Regions from separate parts of the uncultured Dysgonomonas sp. genome, predicted to be linked through region 1. Evidence: riboswitches for the same ligand, from Rfam matches in the RefSeq annotation. Region 1 holds a riboswitch; the other holds the start of a gene.
What was found. Region 1 has a riboswitch for cobalamin ahead of QZL88_RS03765 (TonB-dependent receptor). Riboswitches for the same ligand answer to the same signal wherever they lie in the genome.

Region 1 (12,271 bases):
AACATGGTAGCTGACTACCTGATTCCAATTGGCATCGTATTGTGAATAAATGATATATAACTTATCGTTATTCATACTCATCCATGTTGCATTACCAACATTGGTTACTTTATGCGTGCTTGCATCAATTCTTTGCAGGGTATTAGGTATATCACCATAATTACCGTTAGAAATTACATATATATCCCCTTCGCTATCAACAGCCATTTTATCAGGATTGATGACTACCGGAATCTTTTCAGTCTCTCTGAATGTAGCAACATCTACAACCGAAACTGTTTTGTCGTATCCTAAAGGAGTATTATAATCTAAGCCACCTGAATTGGCGACATACAGTTTATTATTTGCTGCACGTACATATTCAGGATTACGTCCGACAGCTACTTGGCTTTCAATTTCCAGTTTAGTGGTGTCTATTTTTGCAAGATAGCCGTCATAGAGAGTTGCATATACTTTCCCTTCATATGAGGTTAGTCCGCGAGGTTGCTGTTTTTTGTCTCCTTTTACAGATTCGATAGCAGCCAGTTTCTTTCCTTGCTTATCCGTTACGTAGATAACTCCGGAGCCATAAACGGCGATATACATTTTAGATCCGTATACTACCATATCCTGGCCTGTATCTCCCAGACTTGTCCCGTTTGCGCTTTCGAATACTTTAGTTTTAAATTCTGTTGTAAGGAAATTGTAGAATGAGATATTTGAATTATTATTTCCCATCTTTCCACTGTTTAGAATATATACTCCCGAAACTTCGTAAGCATCTTTTACTTCAATTTTGGCAAAGTCTTCAACTTCTGTATTTTCTGCATCGGTAGCAACTACGATGAAGTATTTGCTCAAATCACGGCTTGCTATAGTATATTCTTCCATATCGGGATTTACTTCAGCCAGTTTATCTTTTTTGATAGTACCATCTTCGGAGGTATAAATTATCAGTTTTGAAAGATTAATGTATCCGGAAGCCTTGGTCCATGATAGCTTACCAGCTATTTTATCTTTTGTATAATCAGTATCCTCAAATGTCAGATCAGTGACAACGTTATTACCGGTTTCGTCCGTTATTTCCACCTTGGCAAAGGTAGAACCTTCTACATCTTTTTTATTTTTAGGAACGAGCAGGAGATATTTAGTATAATTTCTTGCTTCTACTGTATATTTCTCTTTGTCAATCGATACTTCATCTATTCTGGCTTCTTTTGTAGTGCCGTCATTTGAGGCATAAATGACAATGGACGAAAGTTCAGATGTATTGATTGGCTTTTTCCATGTTAATTCGCCACTAATTTCGCCACCTTTCAAATTTACGTCCAGAAAAGCTATATCCGTAGGTAGAGTTTCAACAGAATTAAAAAAATCATTGTCATCATCATCACTACATGATATAAAAGAAAATGTTAGTAGCGAGATTAAACAGAGAACATTGAATAATTTATTCATTTTCATAATAGATAATATTTTATTAAGTAAAAGAATGTATTTAATAATATGTTATTACAACTTAACAGTATGCTACTGTTCTATATAATTTAAAAACGATAATTAGCTGATAAAGTAAATGAACGTCCCGGCATAGGATAATACTTAATGATCTGATAGTTTTTATTAGATAAATTAATCAGATTGAGCTGCACTCGTAATTTACTTTTATTTATATCAAAAGACTTATTTAAAGAAATACTATGATTCGTATATGATTCTATCTCATTATCAGGTATATTCTGATCCAATGCATATCTCTTGCCCGATACGATTAAAGTATAAGCTATATTTATCCATGGGTTCTCCAGGCTTATAGCACCTGAACCATAGTGTCGCGGGGTATACGGTATCTGGTCTCTATAATTTTTACTTTCAGGGTCAGTAATGTCGATAACTTTCTGATAGCTGTAATTTCCGGTCAATTGGATAGATAACTTTTTGCAAAGCTCACTGTGCAGACGTGTATTAATATCTAATCCGGTCATGTCTACTTTTCCATAATTACGCATTTTGAAAATATTCATAGTCGGGAAGGGCACAATCTTATCGTCTACCTTGTTTTTATATCCGTCGGCAGATATACTTATAAAATCAACTTTGTCTGATATTTTTCCAACCCATGTCAAACCGGCATTGTATTGAGTAGCATATTCTGGTTTCAGATTGATATTCCCCATTCTGATATAATACATATCGTCGAATGTCGGCACTCTGAATATCTTTTTATAAGAAGCACGTAATCTTATGTTTGTCTTTAAGAAAGGCAAATATGAAAGACTGATAGATGGGGTTATCTTTTTCTTGTTGTCAGGTATTTCTCCCGACTTAGCATCCTCTTTTACATATGTAGCCAACAGGCTACCGGTAATAGTGATATGTTTATTATTATATTGTGCGGCTAATGCAGTCAGGGATGAATTTCGGGAGGGACTGTCTATATCAGTAAAATTACTGTTCAGACGGTTTTGAAATACATCTTCGAAGAGGCTTATAGAGATATCCTCTATAGGTTTATATAAAATCCCTGCAGAGGCATAGTATTCAAACTGGGTGATGCGGTCTTCTTGTTTGCTGCCTGATATATTGTTATTTAGAGCGAGGTATTTGTAATATGTACGGCTAAATCTTGCCTGTGCCTTTAGTTCCAGTTTATGTGAAAGCGTATTTTTGTAATAGGTCTGGGCAAAAATATCCTTATTCCATACTCGTTCATCATTATCGTCTTTGTAAAAAATTACCGATCCTGGCAGGCCTCTTTCCGAATCCAGATAATTCACCTTGAAATTTAAATTTCCACCTTTACCCAAATTGCCATATAAATTAAGCTCCGTACGCCAGATACTTACATCAGAATTTCTTCTTTTTCGTTCCTCGGTCTGTTCTGCATTTTTATATGTGAATTTATACCTGCCGTCTGCCCGTTCCCATCCGCTGTTAACGGAAATAGAAAATCGCCCGTTAATTTTACGGGCATAGTAAACCATTGGATTTAATAGTCCGAATGATCCCGTTTTGACCCCTGTGTTTAATGTATTCCGCTTAGTGTCGAAAGTAGGTTGTAATGTTGTTATCTGGAGTACTCCGGCGGAAGCATAAGACCTTGCGGATTGAAAAATATCATCGGATTGTCCTATCGATAAAGAAATCATAGAGACATTATCCAGAGAAAAACGGCTTATGTCTATTTGTCCGGATTGTACATTACTCATTGTTATTCCATCATAACTTACTGCTGTATGCTGTGCCCCCATACCTCTGATAGATACCGTTTTCATGCCACCGATACCTCCATAATCTTTTATGCTGACGCCCGAGAATCTGCGTACGGCATCCGATACAGATAATATGCCGATCCGTTCCATTTCAGCGTTGTCTATCACTTGCAGTGGTGTAGTCGAGCGGGCAGCCGACGGTTTTATAAGTGCAGATACTTCTACCTCCGATAGCTTTTGTGTTTCGATACTATCATTTGTTTGCGCCAGTAGAAATGTACCAGCGAAAGAACAAAAAAATAAAAAGGTAGAAAATAAAATTCTCATCTATGCAAAATATATCTTTTAGTATAATTGCAGCATCCGATAAGAACAAAGAAAAAGAAGGGTAGTTAAATTCTTTTACGCATGTTTCTTAAGCCTTATTCCTCGAAAGCTGTCGAAATATTACTTTGCAGGTCTTCTGACTTACTCTTGCTTATATCACCTTCCCATTTTGCAACAGTGGTATTTTGATATAAACATTCCCAGAGCTTACAGCAGCGGGTCTGTTCAGGATTTACACCTGATTCCCTTTTCATCCTTAATGGAACAAAGTAGTGCAAAGATACACAATATTATAGAAGATTTACTTTTTTGCGATAATTATTTGTGAGGAGTATTATAGAGCTTATCAGGAATAAGAGAGAATGTGATATAGAGGAAGAACTCATAAAAATCTCAAATATAAGAGAGGTTGCCTTTCTTATATTTGAGATGGAAGATTATTTTGAAAAAGCAAAACTAAAATTGAAATGTTTTTTTATCTATATTTCAACTTCTGTTTATTAGTCGGTCGGAATATCAATTCGCAGTGCATAAAAATAAGAATTACCTATCCATGTTTCGGATACAGTAGCCGAATTGCCTGCGTTACTGGTGCCAGCCTGTATAATATATTGAGTTTTCTCCTTTATGTTTACATAATGTAATATAAATGGAGTGGCATATGACTTTATACCCGTTCCGGCGGTCTTCTTCTCTGGATTGGCTCCGGCTCTGGATATGGTGGTGTAACTGCTTTGACTCGGTGTTTTTGAAGATAATAATATCCAATGATACATTCCTGTAAGTGAGGCATTCATGTTCGAATTGAATTTAGCAAATATCAGCCATTGTCCGGCAGGCAATTCAAGCATACCGTCAGATACTTGTACTGTGCTACTGGCAAAACCTTTGTTGTTGTTAATTGAAGTTGACTTTACAGTCCCTAAAGGCCTTAATGCGCCCCAGTATGCATCACCTTTATTATTGGCTGTAAGCAGATGTCCTTGATCCTGGGTACCATCTGTATACTGGAACGTTCCGGTCATTCTGGTCCTTCCGCTTTCATTCATACTGAATGTATTGTTATTAATAGATAAGATGGCCGGTCGCATATCTACATACTTTCCTTTTATACTTATAACCGTATCGTTAACCATAAATTCCCGGGCGACGCGTATGTCCACAATCTTATTGTTTACTACAACCATTGTATCATTGATAATAAATTTTGCAGCAGGATTATGCTGTATCTTCAATTCGTTGTTATTCATTTGTACAGTTGTGTTATCATCGAGCTTACCTCCTAGCCATAGCTCTTTGCCATTGGTATCTGTTAAGCCGTTTGCCCCTGATATCTTATTTGACAAAGCTACCCATCTGTTACCATCCCAGAATTCGATAATATTATTCGTTGAATTATAGATAACCAGCCCCGCAGACTCAGGATTACTCGTTAATGAGTGTGTTGTTATCATATTATTTTTATTGGTATCTGGTATTCTCGGTAGACGTATACCTCCTTTTTTACTTTCTACTTCTACAATACAGAATTTCTCGGGTTCTTTATCCGTCCCTATAACTATTTGTCCTTTGGTAGAACCTATGGCTAATATTGTAAAAATGGGAATAAGGATATATCTATGTTTCATAATGTAAATAGTTTTGTGTTTGTAAATTATATCAAAATACTATGGCTTATTTTTCAAAGATCATATATATTCATTTTATATATGTATATTCTTCTTTAAAAGATTTTATTTTCTATTATATATAATAAGGTGTTATTCGTCTTCATTATAATCTTCTATCATAATAGCAAAAAAATAAGGTTCTCCGAACTCTACCTTGGCTGCTCCGGTACCATCTTCTTCTACCAGCCATGTCTGATTGTTGGATGAACTGGCTACAACACAGATTTTTGTATTAGCAGATACATCGATCAGGTAAGTTAGTTCAGGTGACGATGTTGACGTTGCGTCTTCTACATCGGCGCCGATAGTTGCTGTCGGCACTGTTTGGCCCGGAATAAATATATGGGACCAGGTAAACATCTTCTGAGATGCATAGTTCGTCTTTGTTGCAAATTTAGAGAATATAAGCCATTTTCCCGGAGTGAGTGTCAGTGTGTCGGAAATGCATGGGCCACTTATATTTTGACTTGTATTTTGGACCCAGACAGTGCTTGTACCTGTTCCCGCCTTTTTAATTTTGCCTTTAAGATAAGTTTTACCCAATATCAGATCCGGTTTTAGCTTACCCCAAAAAGCAACACCGGATGCTTTGGAAATAAGTACCTTTCCGTTGATGTCGCTTTTGTTGTTATCATAATATAGCTGGCCATGTATATTTACACTGTCGTTTCGGACAAGCATACTATCATTTTTTACTTTTACTTTCAATTGATTTTCTATCGATACTTTGCTGCCTGTCTCCTTGACCTTTAGAGCTGATTTGTTTATTGTATATGAAGATGGTTTGGACCCGACAATCCTACCATTTACAACAAAAACCGTATCATTTACGGAGAATCCTCCGGGGTTACCCGCGCCGGTAGCAAATTCCAGATTTTTACTGTTCAGATTTACCATCGTGGCTTTCTCTAGGTTTCCGCCGAGTTTCACAATGTCTCCATCTTTATGAATTCCATTATATACTCGTATCGTATCTCCCAGCATCGACCATTTTAGGCCATCCCAATATTCAATGGCTTTGCTTGTCTCATTATATATTATCAGGCCGGCGCTAGTTCCATCTATAACAAGAGCGTCTCTCTGCCCTACCGATAATTGGGGTAAGCGCAGACCTCCATTGCTGCTGTTAAGTTGAAGAGATGAGAAATCTTCAGGCTTTGCTGTTGAACCAACGGTAACCTGTCCCTGGCATGTTATTGTTACAAAAAAGAGTGATAGTAAAAAAGATGTGTATATCTGTAGTTTCATAATGATAGTTTGTTTTAATCATTTAATCTTATTGCATAAAAGTACTGATCGCCTAACATTGAATGGGTTGAGTGCCATGTGTCAGGTTTCTTTGTTTTAAAATCTATACGATAAGAAGCCGCATTTGCCGCATCCAGAAAATAAACCATTTGAGGTACACTGTATGACCCGTAGTTTTCATTGCCGCCAGTAGTCTTTCGTTCCGGCAAGGTCATAGAAGAGTACAAAACTACATCTCCACCGGAATCTTCTCGGACCAAACGAAGAAAACTCATATAATTTGCGTTATCACCACTACTAGCATCCGTCCTCCTGTTGGAATATGCTGCAAAACGACCGAATATAAGCCATTTTCCTGCAGGTAAAATTTGGTTGTCGGTAATCTCAGTCCATGTGTCAACTGTAAACTTTGTGCCGGATGGGCCATTCGGGCTTCCGGATACCCTGTTTATAGTAAAAGGTTTATTTAAAACGGATGGCTCCATCTGCTCCCAATTGGCTTTCCCTGTATTATCTTTCGCCCTCAGTATTATATCTTTTCCGGCTACGGCTAAGTTTTCGTTACCGTCTTTATATTGTAAGTGCCCGTTTATTTTTGTTTGATCGTTTATTATATTCAATACACTGTTGTTTACATATAGTCCCGATTTCCCCGTATTTATGGATATTTCATTTCTGTTATCTACCGTTAATACGGTATCTATATAGAATCTGTCGATGTTGTTAGCTTTTACTCTTAGGCTATCTACAAAAAAAGCATCTGTGTTTATAGATAACGCTCCTTTTTCGGTTTTGAATGCCAGAGTGTGGCTTTGTTGGTTGATAAGGGTTTCTTCGATAAGAGTTCCGCCCAATCGGGCTTTTTGGGGATTGGCCGTATCTAAAAGATTTAATCCATTGGAAAATGAGAAAGAACCGGATAGTATACGCCATTCATTTCCATCCCAGAACTCGATCCTGTTATATGTGATGTTGTATATGGTAAGCCCTTTAGCTGCATCTTTCTTTTGAGAAGAAATGCTTATTGTTGTATTCGTTAAGTCGTCCCGTTCTGTTTGGGTTAGTCGTGATAGACGTAGTCCTTTGTCATCGTTGCCATCTATTCTCAATATTTCATATGGTTCAGGATATGTATTTGAACCAATTGTAACCTGAGCATGTGATTTTACACATAGAAGAGCAGAGGTGCATAGTAATATTAGTTTTGTTGTAAAATTTGTTTTCATCTGTCGTTTCTATTATTTGAAATTGTTGTTTCATCGATATTTGTGTGATAATATTGTTTTGAGTATGTAATGTGTGTTAAAAATCCGATGTACGATCTTGATAAAGCGATAAGGGGTATATAAATTACTTTCCCAAGCGATTTAATATAGGTTGAAGACAATAAGAATAAAGACAAAGACTTATCGAAGATTTTTCTTGAAAATCTATCTTGATCTTTGACCATGCATCGGATTTTAAATATATTGATGGTTACAGGTTGGCTGGTTCTCCTTTTTGCGACTAAAAAAGAAAATTTAGAAGTAAAATAAAATATAAAATGTTTGTTTTTATATGAGAAATAAGTTAGAATATGCGTATACATACACATGCTGGTGTTGTACGCGCATGATAATACCGCTTGCTTAAAATGGGAAACAAGAAATGTGAGTTTTTCTGTATTAAGGGTTAAGCCGGAAAGTTCTCTCTCTCTCTCTCTCTCTCTCTCTCTCTCTCTCTCTCTCTCTCTAGCAAAATAATACTAACTCCCAAATTTCCAGATGGAAAAAGAGAGCCCATAATTGTATTATTTGGCAGGAAAACATGCATTATTTTTTATTTATCTTAGTATAAATTGTCTTGTGTATCAATTGCAAAGTAAAAGATAAAAATTTGATTTAACAAATATATTTTAAGAATATTAAAAAAGGGGGAAAGCCTTTCCTGTGTTCTGTAGGGCTATATATAGTTCGTTTTTTCATATTTTGTAATAGACACATAGATTTAAACAATTATTTGTTTATGCAACTTTCCGCCTTTATACTGTATAGCTTTACACTCAAATGTTAATGTTAAATTAGATTGGTAATTCTATTAAGGAACCAGGTAAAAGATAAATATATGGAAGTCCTCATAATTCGTCATTTATAACTTATAACTCATAACTAAAATTTGTATATTTGCGCCTTATTGAAAATAAAATTTATATCAAAATAGCATTATGCCACATATTTCGCAACGAGGAATAGAAATGCCGAATTCTCCCATCAGGAAATTGGCTCCATTGTCCGACTCGGCTAAAGCCAGGGGTTTGAAAGTATATCATCTGAATATCGGACAGCCCGATCTGCCTACACCCGAAGAAGCGCTAGAGGCGATACGCAATATAGATCGTTCTATATTGGAGTATAGCCCCAGCGATGGATACCGCTCTTATCGTGAGAAACTGGTTGGTTATTATGCAAAGTATAATATTAATGTATCGGCTGATGATATAATTATTACTACCGGAGGCTCCGAAGCTGTGTTGTTTGCATTTCTGGCCTGTCTCAATCCGGGTGATGAAATAATAGTGCCGGAGCCTGCTTATGCCAACTATATGGCCTTTGCCGTATCGGCCGGAGCGATTATTCGCACAATATCCTCTTCTATCGAAGAAGGGTTTGCTTTACCTCCTGTTGAAAAGTTTGAAGAACTGATAAACGAGCGTACAAAAGGGATTATGATTTGTAATCCGAATAACCCGACGGGGTATTTATATTCCCGTGCCGAAATGAATCAGATAAAACATCTGGTACAGAAGCATGATCTTTATCTGTTTTCGGATGAGGTATACCGTGAGTTTATTTATACCAATTCACCATATATTTCGGCTTGTCACCTTGTCGGTATCGAGGATAATGTGGTACTGATAGACTCAGTCTCGAAGAGATATAGTGAGTGTGGTATCCGTATCGGTGCATTGATCACTAAAAATAAGGAATTGCGGAAGACTCTGATGAAATTCTGTCAGGCGCGCCTGAGTCCTCCGCTTATCGGACAGATTGCGGCAGAGGCTTCGCTGGACGCCAGCCCCGATTATCTCCGCGATACTTACGATGAATACGTGGAAAGACGCAAGTTTCTTATCGACCGCCTGAACCGTATACCGGGAGTATATTCACCAATTCCTATGGGAGCTTTCTATACGGTTGCACGCCTGCCTGTCGATGATGCCGATGAATTTTGCGCATGGTGTTTGTCTGATTTCGAATACGAAGGACAAACAGTGTTTATGGCTCCGGCTTCAGGGTTTTATACAACACCGGGATTGGGGAAAAATGAAGTCCGTATAGCCTATGTCCTTAATAAGGAAGATCTGGGAAATGCGCTTACGGTACTGGAAAAAGCATTGGAAACTTATAATGCGTTGAAAAAGAAATGAAAAGAAAACTTGTTTTTGCTACAAATAACGATCATAAACTTGAGGAAGTCAGAGAAGTAGTAAAAGATAAATTTGAAATACTCAGCCTTAAAGATATTGGTTGCCATGAAGATATAGCCGAACCGGGCGAAACGCTGGAAGAGAATGCTTTGATTAAAGCCCGCTATGTGAAGGAAAAATACGGTTATGATAGCTTTGGGGATGATACAGGGCTTGAAGTCGAAGCATTGAATGGTGCGCCGGGTGTCTATTCGGCCCGCTATGCGGGAGATGGACATGATGCCAAGGCTAATATGAAGAAGCTACTGGCAAATCTGGATGGTGTCACAAACCGTAAGGCCCGCTTCAGGTCTGTTATCGCATTGACTCTGGAAGGGAAGGAATATCTTTTTGAAGGGAAAATTGAAGGGGAAATAATTTCAGAAGAAAAAGGATCTGCAGGATTTGGGTATGATCCTATATTTATGCCAGAGGGATATGCGGAAACATTTGCTGAATTAGGAAGTAATGTTAAAAATAATATAAGCCACCGTGCACTGGCTGTGAAAGCTTTGTGTAGTTTTTTGGAAGGTATCTGATTTATAACTACAGTCTGCAAGGAAGGTTTTCCTTTGTTTATGTATATTGTTCTCATTAGAAATGAAAGCCATCATTTTTTTGATGACAGGACTAAATTGTGGTCTTCGAATTTTTAATGATTTAAAATAGCACATCAGATATTTATTTTGTACTTTTGCAGCGCGAAAGCGTAGCGTATATGAAAATCAACTTAATACTTATATAAATCATACATTTTAAAAAACAATGGCTTTAAAATTTATGACTGCTGAAGAGGCAGCCGCACTTATCAACAACAACGACAATGTGGGATTTAGCGGTTTTACGCATGCCGGATGTCCCAAAGTAGTACCCGGATTTATCGCAAAACGCGCCGAAGAAGAACATGCAAAGGGTAATCCTTTCAAGATAAATGTGTTCACTGGAGCATCCACAGGAGATAAGTTAGACGGGGTCTTAACCAGAGCGAAAGCTATTAACTTCCGGGCACCTTATCAAACAAACAAAAGTATGCGTGATGCTATCAACAACGGTGAAATCAAATATTGTGATTTACACCTTTCAACGATGGCACAGGATATCCGTTACGGATACTATGGCAAGATAGATTATGCTGTCATAGAAGCATGTGAAGTTACAGAGAATGGTGAAATAGTTCCTACATGCGGTGTTGGTATCTCTCCTACGGTAAGTCGTCTGGCAAAGAAAGTCATTGTAGAATTAAATGAATGGAATCCGAAGGCAATGCGAGGTATGCATGACATTCCTGAGCCTCAGGACCCGCCTACACGTGAAGATATTCCTGTATATGGAGTGCATGATCGCGTGGGTAAAGATCATATAAAAGTAGACCCTGATAAAATAATCGTTGTAAGAACCAACGAACCCAATGAAGGTAGCGGCTTTGCTCCGGTAGATGAGGTAACAGCTCAGATCGGAAAAAATGTTGCTGATTTCTTTATTAAAGAAATGGCGGAAGGGCGTATGCCAAAAACATTCTTACCCGTACAGTCAGGTGTAGGTAATATCGCCAATGCTGTGCTTGCAGCGATGGGCGAAAGTAAGGATATTCCTGATTTTGATGTTTACACAGAAGTAATTCAAGATGCTGTTATCGGCTTAATGGAATCCGGACGTGTTAAATTTGCAAGCGGCTGTTCTTTAACAGTAAGTAATCCTTGCATCGAGCATATATATCAGAATCTCGACTTCTTCAAAGAAAGGATCGTATTACGTCCTTCGGAATATTCAAACAACCCCGAAGTAGTTCGCCGCCTCGGTGTTATTGCTATCAATACAGCTATTGAAGCTGATATCTATGGTAACATTAACTCTACTCACGTGATGGGTACCAAGATGATGAATGGTATTGGAGGTTCGGGAGACTTTACTCGTAGTGCATATGTGTCTATATTTGTTACACCATCCGTAGCAAAAGACGGAAAGATAAGCTCTTTTGTGCCAATGGTTGCACATCAGGATCATAGCGAACACTCTGTAAAGGTAATCATCTCTGAATATGGTGTGGCCGATCTTCGAGGCAAATGTCCGGAAGAACGTGCGCAGGAAATCATCAACAAATGTGTACATCCGGATTATCGTCCTCTATTGCAGGAGTATATCAAGAATGCTCCAAAAGGACAAACTAAATTTGATATGTATAATGCCTTCGCATTTCACGAAGCATTCCAAGAAACAGGTAGTATGAAAAATGTTACTTGGAGAAAGCCTAAGAACGCTTAACACATATATATTAAACATTATAACTGAGAAAACCTTTCGATTATCAATCGAAAGGTTTTTCTTTGTATTAAATTTGAAATTTTCATAATGACTGTTCTCTACGAAGATAACCATATTATAATTGTCAA
Region 2 (12,271 bases), 200 kb from region 1:
ATATACCTTATCCGCGTTTTCTTCCTTTTTATTCATAAAGCGGAAGAAACCCGTTTCCAGACCATAAGTCAGCAATACCAGAAATAAGGCCGTAAGCCCGTATATCCGGCTGACTTTCCCATATTCGATAGTATTGGTGAAAATGCTGATGTGTAGTGGCATCAGAAACCAGTTGAGAACACGGCCGAGAATACTACTCAATCCGTAGATTGCAGTATCTTTCGCCAAACTCTTCATTCCACTACCTGCCATAGAAAATTATTTGGCTACAAAAGTAGTAAAATAAGTTATGAGTTATAAGCTATGGGTTATAACTTTTTGCCATATTGCCGAAAACAAGAGGGCAAACCGTTTATACATCTTTGTTTAATTGGCCCGACAATGGGTGTTTGTGCAACTATAAAAATTGCAATTACATAATATATTTTCCATATTTAAGACTACCTTTGTAGCAATTACGAATCAAAAAGAATTTCCATGAACTATTATCATTTATCTATTTTGGTGCATCGCCAAGCCATCAGATATGGGAAAAGAACAGCCCTGAAGTATAGGAACCCTTACGAGAAAAAGTGGAAGAGTATTTCATGGAAGAAGTTTTCTGATAATGTAATGAAGACGGCATGGGCTATGGCTGAAATAGGTGTAAATGAAGGTGATAAAATAGCGGTTTATTCCCAAAATATGCCTCAGTATCTTTTTGCCGATTTTGCTTCGTATGCCAACAGATGCGTATCGGTGCCTATATATGCGACATCTTCACCTACGCAGGTAGAATATATAGTCAATGATGCGAATGTTGAATTATTGTTTGCCGGAGAGCAGTTTCAGTATAATAATGCTTTTAAGGTACAGCAGAGCGGATCTTCAGTCCTGAAAAGGATAATTGTATTTGATAACAAAGTAAAGTTTCATCCTGAAGATAAGACATCTATTTATTTCGATGATTTTATCGCTTCAGGAGAGAATTCCAATACGGAAGTTATTGTACGTGTACGGATGAAATCGAGACAAGAAGACGATATTGCCTGCATAATATATACTTCGGGTACAACAGGAGAACCTAAAGGCGTTGTAATACCTCACTCTTGTTTCTTGCAGGTATTCCGTATTCACGATATGCGGTTGACAATGACATCCAACAAAGATGTTTCCATGAATTTTTTGCCGCTGGCACATATCTTCGAGCGGGCATGGACATGTTATGCCCTTCATAAGGGTATGACTATTGCCATCAATCAGGATGCAAAAGAAATACAGAAATCTATACAGCAGGTTAAGCCAAGTATTATGTGCAGTGTTCCCCGCTTTTGGGAAAAGGTATACGCCGGGGTACATGAGAAGATTTCAGATTCGAAGGGAGTTATGAAGTGGTTGTATACTCATGCGATCAGAACAGGCAAGAGATATAACCTCGATTATAAAAATAATGGGATACGTGCGCCTTTTGGCTTGAGGATCAAGTTCTTCTTATATAATAATACTGTATTCCGCGTGTTGAAGATGGTGGTTGGCATCCAGAACGGTAATATATTTCCATGTGCCGGAGCACCGCTGTCAGACTCTATAAATGAGTTTCTGCAATCGGTAAATATACCTATAATAATAGGTTACGGATTAACAGAGACCAGCGCGACCGTTAGTTTCTATCCGGAAAAAGGATTTAGAATAGGTTCTATCGGCACTATTATGCCGGAGGTGGATGTAAGGATAGATCCTGCAAACAACGAGATACTGGTGAAAGGAAAAACAGTTATGCGCGAATACTATAAAAAACCGGAAGAAACGGCTAAAGTATTTACCGAAGATGGCTATTTCCGCACAGGTGATGCCGGACGACTGGAGGGCGATGTCCTGTTCCTGACCGAGCGTATAAAAGACCTTTTCAAAACGGCTAACGGAAAATATATTGCTCCTCAGGCGATAGAAACAAAAGTGTCTGAAGATAAGTTTATCGACATGATAGCTGTTATAGCGGATGAACGCAAGTTTGTGAGCGCCCTGATCGTGCCGGACTATAAAGCATTGGAAGAATATGCAGAGGCTCACAATATTCAATATGATAAATTGGAAGAATTGCTCTCGAATGTAGATATTCTGCGTATGCTGGATGGCCGTATCGAATTGCTACAGGCAAACTTTGCTCCTTACGAAAAGATTAAAAGGTACTGGCTGCTGCCAGAGCCATTCACAATGGAAGGCGGTGAACTCACCAATACATTGAAAGTTAAACGTAAGTTTGTAGCAGAGAAATATAAAGATATCATTGATAAGATGTATAAAGAATGAATTCTGCTTTCTTATCGATGGCTGCTAGCTGTTTACTGTTAACTGTTTACTGATTATGGCAGGCATTTATATACACGTTCCTTTTTGCAAGACAAGGTGCATTTATTGCGATTTTTACACCCGCACCGATATGTCTCCCAAGTATAACTATGTATTGGCCGTATGCAGGGAAATAGAATTGCGTAAAGATTATATCTCAAATGAGGTAGTAAAGACAATCTATTTCGGAGGAGGAACACCTTCCCAATTGTCATACGGTGACTTCCAAAAAATATTTGACACCATCAGGGCTAATTTTACAGTTGCTCCAAATGCTGAAATAACAATGGAGGCCAATCCGGACGATCTGGATACAAAATATTTGGAAATGCTCCGGGGATTACCCTTCAACCGCCTGAGCATTGGTATCCAGAGTTTCGATGACAATGAGCTGAAATTCCTCAAACGTAGGCATTCTGCCGAAAGAGCAATAGATGCGGTCAGCTTATGTAAGTCGTCAGGCTATAACAATATCAGTATCGATCTGATGTACGGCCTGCCAAATCAGACAATGGATATCTGGCAACGAAACCTGGAACAAGCTATAAATCTTGATGTGCAGCATATCTCGTCTTATCACCTTATTTATGAACAGGGTACACGGCTGTACCGTTTGTTTAAACTAGGCGATGTAAAGGCTGTAGACGAAGACTTGAGTGTGCAAATGTTTTCAACGATGATCGATCGGTTAGCTGCTGCCGGTTTCGAGCATTATGAGATATCCAACTTTGCACGGATCGGGTTATATTCTAAACATAACAGCTCTTATTGGCTTGGAGATAGATATCTGGGCTTAGGGCCTGCCGCACATTCTTTCGATGGACAAAACCGAGCGTGGAATGTTGCCTCTATATCAAAATATGTAGAAGGAATAGGACAGGGGAGCCCTGTCATTGAAGTGGAATATTTAGATAAGCATACCAGTTATAATGATTTCATCCTTACAGGTATGCGTACCATGTGGGGTGTGAATCTAACCGAATTAGAGAGCCGCTTTGATACTTCAATGAAGAATTACTGTATGAAGAATGTACAGCGTTATATCAATCAGGGTTTTGTTGTTAATGAAAGCAATGTGTTGAAGCTGACCCGCGAAGGTATCTTTATCTCTGATGGTATTATGAGCGATCTGATGTGGGTCGAATGACCGGCCACTCATATAAAATAGAAAAGCTCCGAATTCTCGGAGCTCTTTTTTTATGCTGTGATATTATCTTTCAATATTATTATTCAGCACTTTTTTCTTCAGCCGGAGCTTCTGTTTCAGTAGCTGGTGCTTCTGCTTCTGCAACCGGAGCTTCAGTTTCAGCAACTTCTTCAGCCGGGGCAGCTTCTGCTTCAGCTTGTGCCTGAGCAGCATTTTCTTCAGCTTTCTTTTGTGCTACAGCTTCTGCTTTAGCTTTGTTTGCAGCTTTTTCAGCATCTAAACGGGCTTTAGCATCGGCTTTAGCTTTTGTTTCGTTTTTGTTGATGATAGCCTGAGTGCCTTTTTCTTTATCTGCTTTCCATGCTTCGAATTTTTGTTCTGCATCAGCTTCTGAGAATGCACCTTTAGCAACACCACCAAGGAGGTGTTTCTTTAACAATACTCCTTCTTCAGAAAGGATGTTACGAGTAGTGTCGGTAGGTTGAGCACCAACTTGTAACCAGTACAAAGCCCTGTCGAAATTTATAGTTATTGTAGCAGGATTTGTGTTCGGGTTATATGAACCAACCTTTTCAATAAATTTTCCATCACGTGGAGCTCTGCTATCTGCAATGACGATGTGATAAAAAGGATAACCTTTACGTCCTCGTCTTTGTAAACGGATCTTTGTAGCCATTTTTCTTTCTTTTGTTAATTATTAATTAATACATAATTGTTATTAGCGGGTGCAAAGATAAGAATAAGTTTTTGGAATACAATGAAATATTGTCTGTTTATTCTGCCGGGTGTGAATTTAAAAAAGGCCAAACTCCGTGGAGCTTAGCCTCTGTTTTATATTGACAGTTCTTATATTAGTATCTTATGCTAATGATTTAACGTGAGCAGCCAATTTAGATTTCAGATTACCCGCTTTGTTTTTGTGGATAACGTTCTTCTTAGCCAGTCTGTCAAGCATAGAACATACCGAAGGGTACAATTTTTGTGCTTCATCCTTATCAGTCAGCGTACGGAACTTTCTAACTGCATTACGGGTTGTTCTTGCTGAATATCTGTTTCTCAAGCGTCTTACTTCTGCTTGTCTGATTCTCTTTTCTGCTGATTTATGATTTGCCATGTTGACTAATCCTTATTTTTTTAATTTTTATTTTATTTTGTAGCCCATAGGGGAGTCGAACCCCTCTTTCAAGAATGAAAATCTTGCGTCCTAACCGATAGACGAATGGGCCATCTTGCGGAGTTTTTGTTCTGTTTTTTACAGCTGCTTTCTCCTTCGATTGCGGATGCAAAGGTAATTCATTTTTGATTACTTGCAAATGTTTGATGCTATTTTTTTGAAATTAATTTTAGTTATTTTATTATGATATTGATTTTCAATGTCATTTATTTGTCGCGAAAATACAAATTCATTTGTGCAAAAACGAAATTTATTTAAAATAAAATTGTCAAAGAACGATGAAAGGGTCTAAAAGAGTAAAAAAACGAGAAATAAATTTGAGCTCTTTCCTTTCCATATATAGATAAATGATAATTGGCTTTATACAAAAAAAGGCTATTTTTGTATCTCACTTTTAGCAGCCGTTTAAATACGGCTCTAATTTATTATTAATACAATTTACAAATGAAAAAGATTCTTTCGGTTTTACTCATTATATATACTTTTAACTTAAATGCCCAGAATACATACCGTTCACCCCTCGATATTCCGCTTATTCTTAGTGCAAATTTCGGGGAGTTGCGTCCTAATCACTTTCATTCGGGCATTGATCTGAAAACTCAGGGTGTGATTAATAAGCCTGTATATTCTATTGCAGACGGATATGTTTCGCGTATTTCTGTATCTCCTTCGGGCTACGGATTGGCTATTTATGTCGCTCATACCAATGGACAGACAAGTGTGTATGGCCATATAGAAAGATTTGCGCCTAAGATTGCCGAATATGTGAAGGAAAAGCAATACGAGCAGGAGTCTTACAGAGTAGATTTATCATTGGATCAATCGGTATTTCCCGTTAAAAAAGGAGATCTGATAGCCTATAGTGGTAACACCGGTTCTTCCGGCGGGCCTCATGTTCATTTCGAAATAAGAGATACTGAGAGCCAGTTGGCTCTCGATGCGCTTGAATATTATAAGGGTCAGATCACAGATAATGTTTCACCTGCGATAAAAGGTATTGCTGTGTATCCTATAGAGGGCAGAGGTGCGGTCAATAATAATTATGAACCCTTTCGTCGTATTATTGGAGCAGCGCCAAAGAAAAAAGGAGTGAAAACCGTCCCCGATTCAATAAAGGTGTGGGGTAAGATTGGCGTAGGTGTTTATGCAAACGACCGGATGACAGGAACAAGCAATATATACGGAGTAAAGATTGTACGCCTGTTCTGCGACGGTAAGGAGATATTCTTCTCGGATATATCATCTGTAGACTTCGGGAATACGAGGATGATAAACAGTATGATCGATTTCGACTATTGGTATCGTAAAAAGAGTTTCTATCAGAAGTCATTTGTTGAGCCGGGTAATAAGCTCTCTATATATAAGACCGTCAATAACGGTTATATCGACATAAACGAGGAAAAGGTATATAAGCTGAAATACGAACTCGAAGACCTCTATGGCAACGAGACCACCCATTCTTTCGATGTATACGGCAAAAAGCAGGATATCCCCCGGCGGAAAGACTGTACTCAACTAATGGCATGGGACAAGGATAATTATTATGAAGGCAATATGTTCTCTATTTTCATTGCCGGCGGATCACTATATAAAGACCTCTGCTTCAATCTGAAGAGAACCTTGTCGAAGAATTATATGTCTGCCATCTATGAGGTTAACGATAGTTATGTCCCTCTTGATAAATCCTGCGACATAACCATCAAGATGACCAAAGACAGTATGACCAACAAATCCCAGTATGGTATCGTACGCATCACCGGCAGCCGTGAATCGTGGATAGGTGGTAAGTACAACAACGGCGCTATTACCGCCCGTATCAGGGAATTGGGTAATACCTATGCTGTAAGTATCGACACTCAAGCCCCCACCATCACTCCTGTACTCCCTGCCAAATGGGTGGCTAAAGGAGAAATAAAGATAAGACTATCGGATAATAAAAGCGGTATAGCTTCTTATCGTGGAACTATCGACGGAGCGTTCGCCCTGTTTGAGAATGATGTGAAATCTCCTGTTTATACCTACAAATTCGATCCGAAACGTTTGACTCGGGGACAAATCCATAAGCTGGTATTTACTGCTGCGGATGCCTGTGGAAATGAGAGTAGTTATGAATATGAGTTCAAATATTGAAATTCATAAATATTTTATCAAATCCCTGCTATTCATTCCCTCCGTTCCATATTTTTTAGCCGCTTTATCTCCAGCCAGACCATGCATATATACGCCTAAGATAGCAGCGTGCTCACTACTATACCCGCGTGCCAGCAGGCCTGTAATATAACCGGTGAGTACATCGCCGCTACCGCCTTTTGCCATGCCGCTGTTACCTGTAGAGTTGAAATAGCAGTTACCATTCGGTAAACATACCATACTATGCGCCCCTTTTACGATAATGACGGATTTTAGATTGGCGGCAAGCCTTTTCACCTGTTCTATTTTTTCCTCATCACTGGTCCATTCCCCGATCAGCCTTTTCAGTTCTCCGATATGCGGTGTAAGGATAGAACCGGCGGGAATATGGTGTCTCATCTTGTAATGCTCCGATATGATATTAAGAGCGTCGGCATCTATCACAACCGGTTTATAAACCGAAACCAATAATTGCTTGAGGGCATCGGCTGTTTGCGGGGCTAACCCCAATCCGCAACCGACACCTATGGATGAATATTTGGAAGCATTCGCGGGCAGATCGGAAAAATAAGATTCATCATCCAGACTTAGTATGGCAGATGGATACACCATATTTACGGCATACCGTTCTTCGGCAGGTATGTGTGTGGTTACTAGTCCGCACCCAGAGCGCAAAGCGGCGCCTGTCGCCAGTATTGCGGCTCCGGCCATTCCTTTCGACCCGCATATGAGCAAAGCATGTCCGTAAGTTCCTTTGTGAGCGAATTTATCCCTTGTCAATTTTATTTTCCCGATGAAACCGGGTGTTATATAATGATAGGAAGTTTCTTCATTGGATATGTATTGTGAACTGAGTCCAATCGGTAATATATTGATTTCTCCGCAGTATTCCCCGGCTTCGGGCAATAACATCGCCAGTTTGGGAAATTCAAGGGTCAGGGTTATGCCAGCTTTAATAATCTTTTGGTTTTTGTTTCCGTATTCACTTATCATACCGGATGGTAAATCAATAGATATAACCTTGCTTTGTAGAGAATTAACTTTGTCTATAATGGATAATAAGGGCTCTTTTATCTCTCCTTTTACTCCCGTACCCAGCAGGGAGTCGATAATGACAGTATTCCTGCTTATATTCTCTAAACCACTGCTGGCGACACCGGAGGGTAGGCGCTCCAGATTATATCTGCACTCCTCGGTGAGTTGTTCTTTATCAAATGCCATAGACACAGAACAGTTGTATCCTGCATGGTACAGGATACGGGCTACAGCCAGTCCGTCACCACCATTGTTACCTTTTCCGATAAGGAAGAGCAGGGGATAATCTTTCTCTACATTGTTGCATATCCATTGTGCGATGGTATTGGATGCTCTTTCCATTAATTCTATCGGACTGATAGGTTCATTCTCGATAGTATAGCGGTCAGCTTCTTTTATTTGTGCGCCTGTTAGTATTTTCATATATCAAAGGTTTATTTTAATTAACTTCGTTTCGTTAAAAAGTAACGAAAGGAACGAATCTTCAGTTCTTGTGCCCTTTGTGATTTTCTTTGTGTTCTTAGAGGTTAAACCTCCTTAGCACAAAGGACACTATATAAAAAACTTGACAAACTTGACACTTTTTACACACTTTTATACCTGTCACTTTTTATAAAGGGTAACAAAAGTAACACCTTTTACCTCTGTTTTTATCTGTTACTTTTTCTCGCATGCGATCATACTTATTTTATTATAACCTATTTATATAGATAAAGTTTTCTGAAAGTCTGAACAAAAAAATGACTAGAAGAAAATAATTTCCCCACCATCCGAATCTGCAAAATCTTTAAGTAAGGATTGCATATATTTTACGGCTTCATTCAAACCCTCTTTTCCGCTATATCCGTTTATAATAGCCAGAAAACTTATTGTGCTTAGTTCTATCTTTGTCCGCTCATTGTCACTTGTCGGTGTTCCCACACCACCGATAGCATCGCGATATACCGGGATTCCTTCAATATTCAGCATACCCCGCCCAATCCCTTCATAGGGTTCATCGGTCATCCCGACACCCAATGTCAGCGTGTTGCCTTTTATCTTATCTGCATCGAATCCTCCGATAGAATAACCTGTACGGATAGAAACCAGATTAATGAGGTCTACCAGTGTATCTATCTGATACAAGGGTAATTCTCTGACGATGCGGCGGCAAAGGGCTTCAGACGATGGACGGTAGCGGTTCGGGTCTTTTCCGAACTTTTTATATGCCGCACGGGTAGCGGCAATAGCCGGGTTCTTCTTTATATCTTCTATCTGGTGATTTGCCTTGTATTCAGCGACACAGTTATCTATCAGTTTCCATAATTCTTTATTGTGAGGGGTATTATTTACTTTGGCACAAATGGCTGCTCCGGCAAAAGCGGGGCAGGATTTCCTTATTTCCTCCGATACCTTTATTTCTACCATTTTAATAATATATCTCGATTAACAGAATTTCAAAGTTACAATTTTCGTATTGTATAACCTCAATAAAAAGCTATCTTTGTAACTGTTTTGGTGATGTAAACAGACACTCGTCTTTTACATGAAAAGGGAATCCGGTCAGAATCCGGAACAGTGCCCGCTACTGTGGTCTCTATTCAGTTAACAATGTTTCTGAAAAAAGTCTTTGAGCAATACCAAATACCACTGTTTCACAGTAATCAGTGATACAGTAATCAGTTAACAGTTTTTTTTGACTGTTTACTGATAACTGCTAACTGTTTACTGAAAATGGGAAGGCCGTTCAAAGATGGAGCAAGTCAGGAAACCTGCCGGACAAAATATTCAGTTTTTATATCCCCGGGGTCAGGGATATATTAAAATACATAAGAACTAAAATATCAGAGGATCTAAAATAATGACGAAACGGCTCAATCCCATTATGTTTGCGGGAACAGGCAGCGATGTAGGTAAAAGTATTATTACATCGGCCTTTTGCCGCATATTTCTGCAAGACGGTTATCAGCCGGCTCCATTCAAGGCGCAGAATATGGCTCTCAATTCATATGCTACCCCCGAAGGGCTTGAGATAGGGCGTGCACAAGCCGTTCAGGCCGAGGCTGCGGGTGTTCCATGCCATACCGATATGAACCCTTTGCTACTGAAGCCTACAACGGATAAGGTTTGTCAGGTTGTGTTGAATGGCAAACCGGTGGGAAACCAGCATGCTTATGAGTATTTCAGGGTGGAAGGGCGCGAAGAATTACGGAAGGAAGTAAATGATGCATTCGACCGTCTGGCCCGGCGGTACAACCCTATTGTAATGGAAGGGGCGGGCAGTATCTCCGAAATCAATCTGCGGGCTGTAGACCTTGTGAATATGCCGATGGCGATACATGCCGGGGCTAATGTAATATTGGTAGCGGACATAGACAGGGGCGGAGTATTCGCTTCGGTGTATGGTTCTGTAATGTTACTTACCGAGGAAGAACGTAAACATGTAAAAGGCATCCTTATCAATAAATTCCGGGGTGATATCAGGCTTTTCGAATCGGGAGTGAAAATGATTGAAGACCTGTGCGGCATCCCTGTTATCGGGGTGGTACCTTATTATAAGGATATATATATTGAAGAGGAAGATTCAGTGATGCTGCAAACCAAGAATTTGCAGGCAACACATGGCAAGGTGAATGTGGCTGTTATCCTGCTTCGTCATTTATCTAACTTTACCGATTTCAATGTGCTGGAACGTGATCCCCGCGTGCATCTGTATTATACCAATAATACGGATGAAATAGAAAAGGCGGATATTGTGCTTGTTCCCGGAAGCAAGAGTACTCTATCCGACCTGTACGAACTGCGTCGCAACGGTGTAGCGCAAAGTATTGTGAAAGCCCATAAGAACGGAGCTACAGTAGTAGGCATCTGCGGTGGTTATCAGATAATGGGGCAGGAGGTATGTGACCCCAATCATGTGGAAAGCAATATTGAGCGTCTGCCCGGATTGGGCTTGCTGCCTGTAACTACACAGATGGAAGGAGAAAAAGTGACCCGTCAGGTGCAGTTTTCTTTTCTCGGTTCCGACACCGTTTGCGAAGGATATGAGATACATATGGGGGCAACTATTCCCATGGAAGATACCAGCCTTTCACCATTAAATATATTGGAGGACGGCCGTACTGACGGCTACTTCCTGAATGAGAAATGTTTTGGTACATATATACATGGTATTCTTGATAATGGGGCTGTTATAGATTATTTGCTGGCTCCCTATGCTGATAAGCTGTCGGATACGGCGTTCGACTTCAAGGCTTTTAAAGAAGAGCAATATAATAAGCTGGCCGATCATGTGCGCAGTTATGTGGATATGGAGCTGGTGTATAAGATAATTAGCTAGTGAGGTAATGTGCTAATATGCCAATGGAGCAAAGCGGCAAAAAGATGTTTTTTTTAATTTGTCATTTACAATATTGGCACATTAATAAATTGTAACTATATGATACTCGGACACGGTGACGATATATATACTCACGGAAAGAAGATTGTAAGCAATTTCAGTTCCAATATACGCAGCGGACAGGATTTATCCACCTTGCAGGAGCATCTGTGCGCTCATATCAGTGCTATACATTCTTATCCCGAACCCGATGCATCTTCTCTGGTTCATTTGTTGGCTGAGAAGTACAAGGTTAATACGGATAATATATGTGTGACCAATGGAGCCACGGAAGCCATTTATCTGATCGCACAGGCGTTTAACAATGCCCAATCGGCTATAATATACCCTACTTTCAGTGAATATGGCGATGCCGCAACTATCAACAATCATACGATATGCTGGTCTGCATCTCTCAGCGAGGTACCTCAGGATACCCGTGTGGTATGGCTTTGTAATCCAAACAATCCGACTGGTACAGTAACTGATAAAAATATACTGAAAGCATATATTGAAAATCATCCGTCTCAATATATTATTATCGACCAGTCGTATGAGCACTTCACACTCAGTGATTTATTCACTATTGAAGAGGCGGCGCAATATAAGAATGTGATATTATTGCATTCCATGACAAAGCATTTTGCCATACCCGGGTTGCGGCTAGGATATATTACGGCACATGCGGATACTTTGGCTCAGGTAGCAAAATACCGTATGCCGTGGTCTGTAAACGGATTAGCAATTGAAGCCGGGAAATTCTTGTTGAATAACGGTATGGAAACAATAAATATCAAAGAATATTTACGAGATACTATACAACTGCAAGAGTCTCTGAGAAAAATAAAAAAAATTGTCGTTCAATCTACTGATACACATTTCTTTTTGTGTAAATTTGAAGATGGGAAAGCGTCTGAACTGAAAAAGTACCTTATAGACGGATATGGTATCCTTATTCGCGATGCTGCCAATTTTTATGGACTGGATGAGTCTTACTTTCGTATTGCCACACAGTCATTTGAAGAGAACACGATGCTAGTGAAGGGGGTATCAGAATTTCAGTGTTGAAAATAAGCCTTGAAATTGGAGCTAAATGGAT

Region 2: linked by a shared signal. The riboswitch ahead of QZL88_RS02875 (cobyric acid synthase) and the one ahead of QZL88_RS03765 (TonB-dependent receptor) in region 1 are both predicted to bind cobalamin.

The regions. Positions count from the first base shown of each region.
Region 1 is NZ_LT599032.1:858,120-870,390, reverse strand. It holds gene QZL88_RS03770 (DUF5074 domain-containing protein) at 1-1,443, opposite strand, end outside; gene QZL88_RS03765 (TonB-dependent receptor) at 1,527-3,518, opposite strand; cobalamin riboswitch at 3,627-3,803, opposite strand; gene QZL88_RS03760 (hypothetical protein) at 4,019-5,146, opposite strand; gene QZL88_RS03755 (hypothetical protein) at 5,279-6,436, opposite strand; gene QZL88_RS03750 (hypothetical protein) at 6,451-7,662, opposite strand; gene QZL88_RS03745 (pyridoxal phosphate-dependent aminotransferase) at 8,640-9,842, shown strand; gene QZL88_RS03740 (non-canonical purine NTP diphosphatase) at 9,839-10,420, shown strand; gene QZL88_RS03735 (acetyl-CoA hydrolase/transferase family protein) at 10,647-12,143, shown strand; gene QZL88_RS03730 (RNA pseudouridine synthase) at 12,231-12,271, shown strand, end outside.
Region 2 is NZ_LT599032.1:657,795-670,065, reverse strand. It holds gene QZL88_RS02920 (polysaccharide biosynthesis C-terminal domain-containing protein) at 1-252, opposite strand, end outside; gene QZL88_RS02915 (long-chain fatty acid--CoA ligase) at 478-2,289, shown strand; gene hemW (radical SAM family heme chaperone HemW) at 2,345-3,475, shown strand; gene QZL88_RS02905 (30S ribosomal protein S16) at 3,555-4,151, opposite strand; gene rpsT (30S ribosomal protein S20) at 4,335-4,589, opposite strand; tRNA gene QZL88_RS02895 (tRNA-Glu) at 4,630-4,701, opposite strand; gene QZL88_RS02890 (M23 family metallopeptidase) at 5,094-6,779, shown strand; gene QZL88_RS02885 (NAD(P)H-hydrate dehydratase) at 6,783-8,237, opposite strand; gene QZL88_RS02880 (phenylalanine--tRNA ligase beta subunit-related protein) at 8,559-9,221, opposite strand; cobalamin riboswitch at 9,293-9,588, shown strand; gene QZL88_RS02875 (cobyric acid synthase) at 9,655-11,133, shown strand; gene QZL88_RS02870 (aminotransferase class I/II-fold pyridoxal phosphate-dependent enzyme) at 11,233-12,240, shown strand; gene cbiB (adenosylcobinamide-phosphate synthase CbiB) at 12,266-12,271, shown strand, end outside.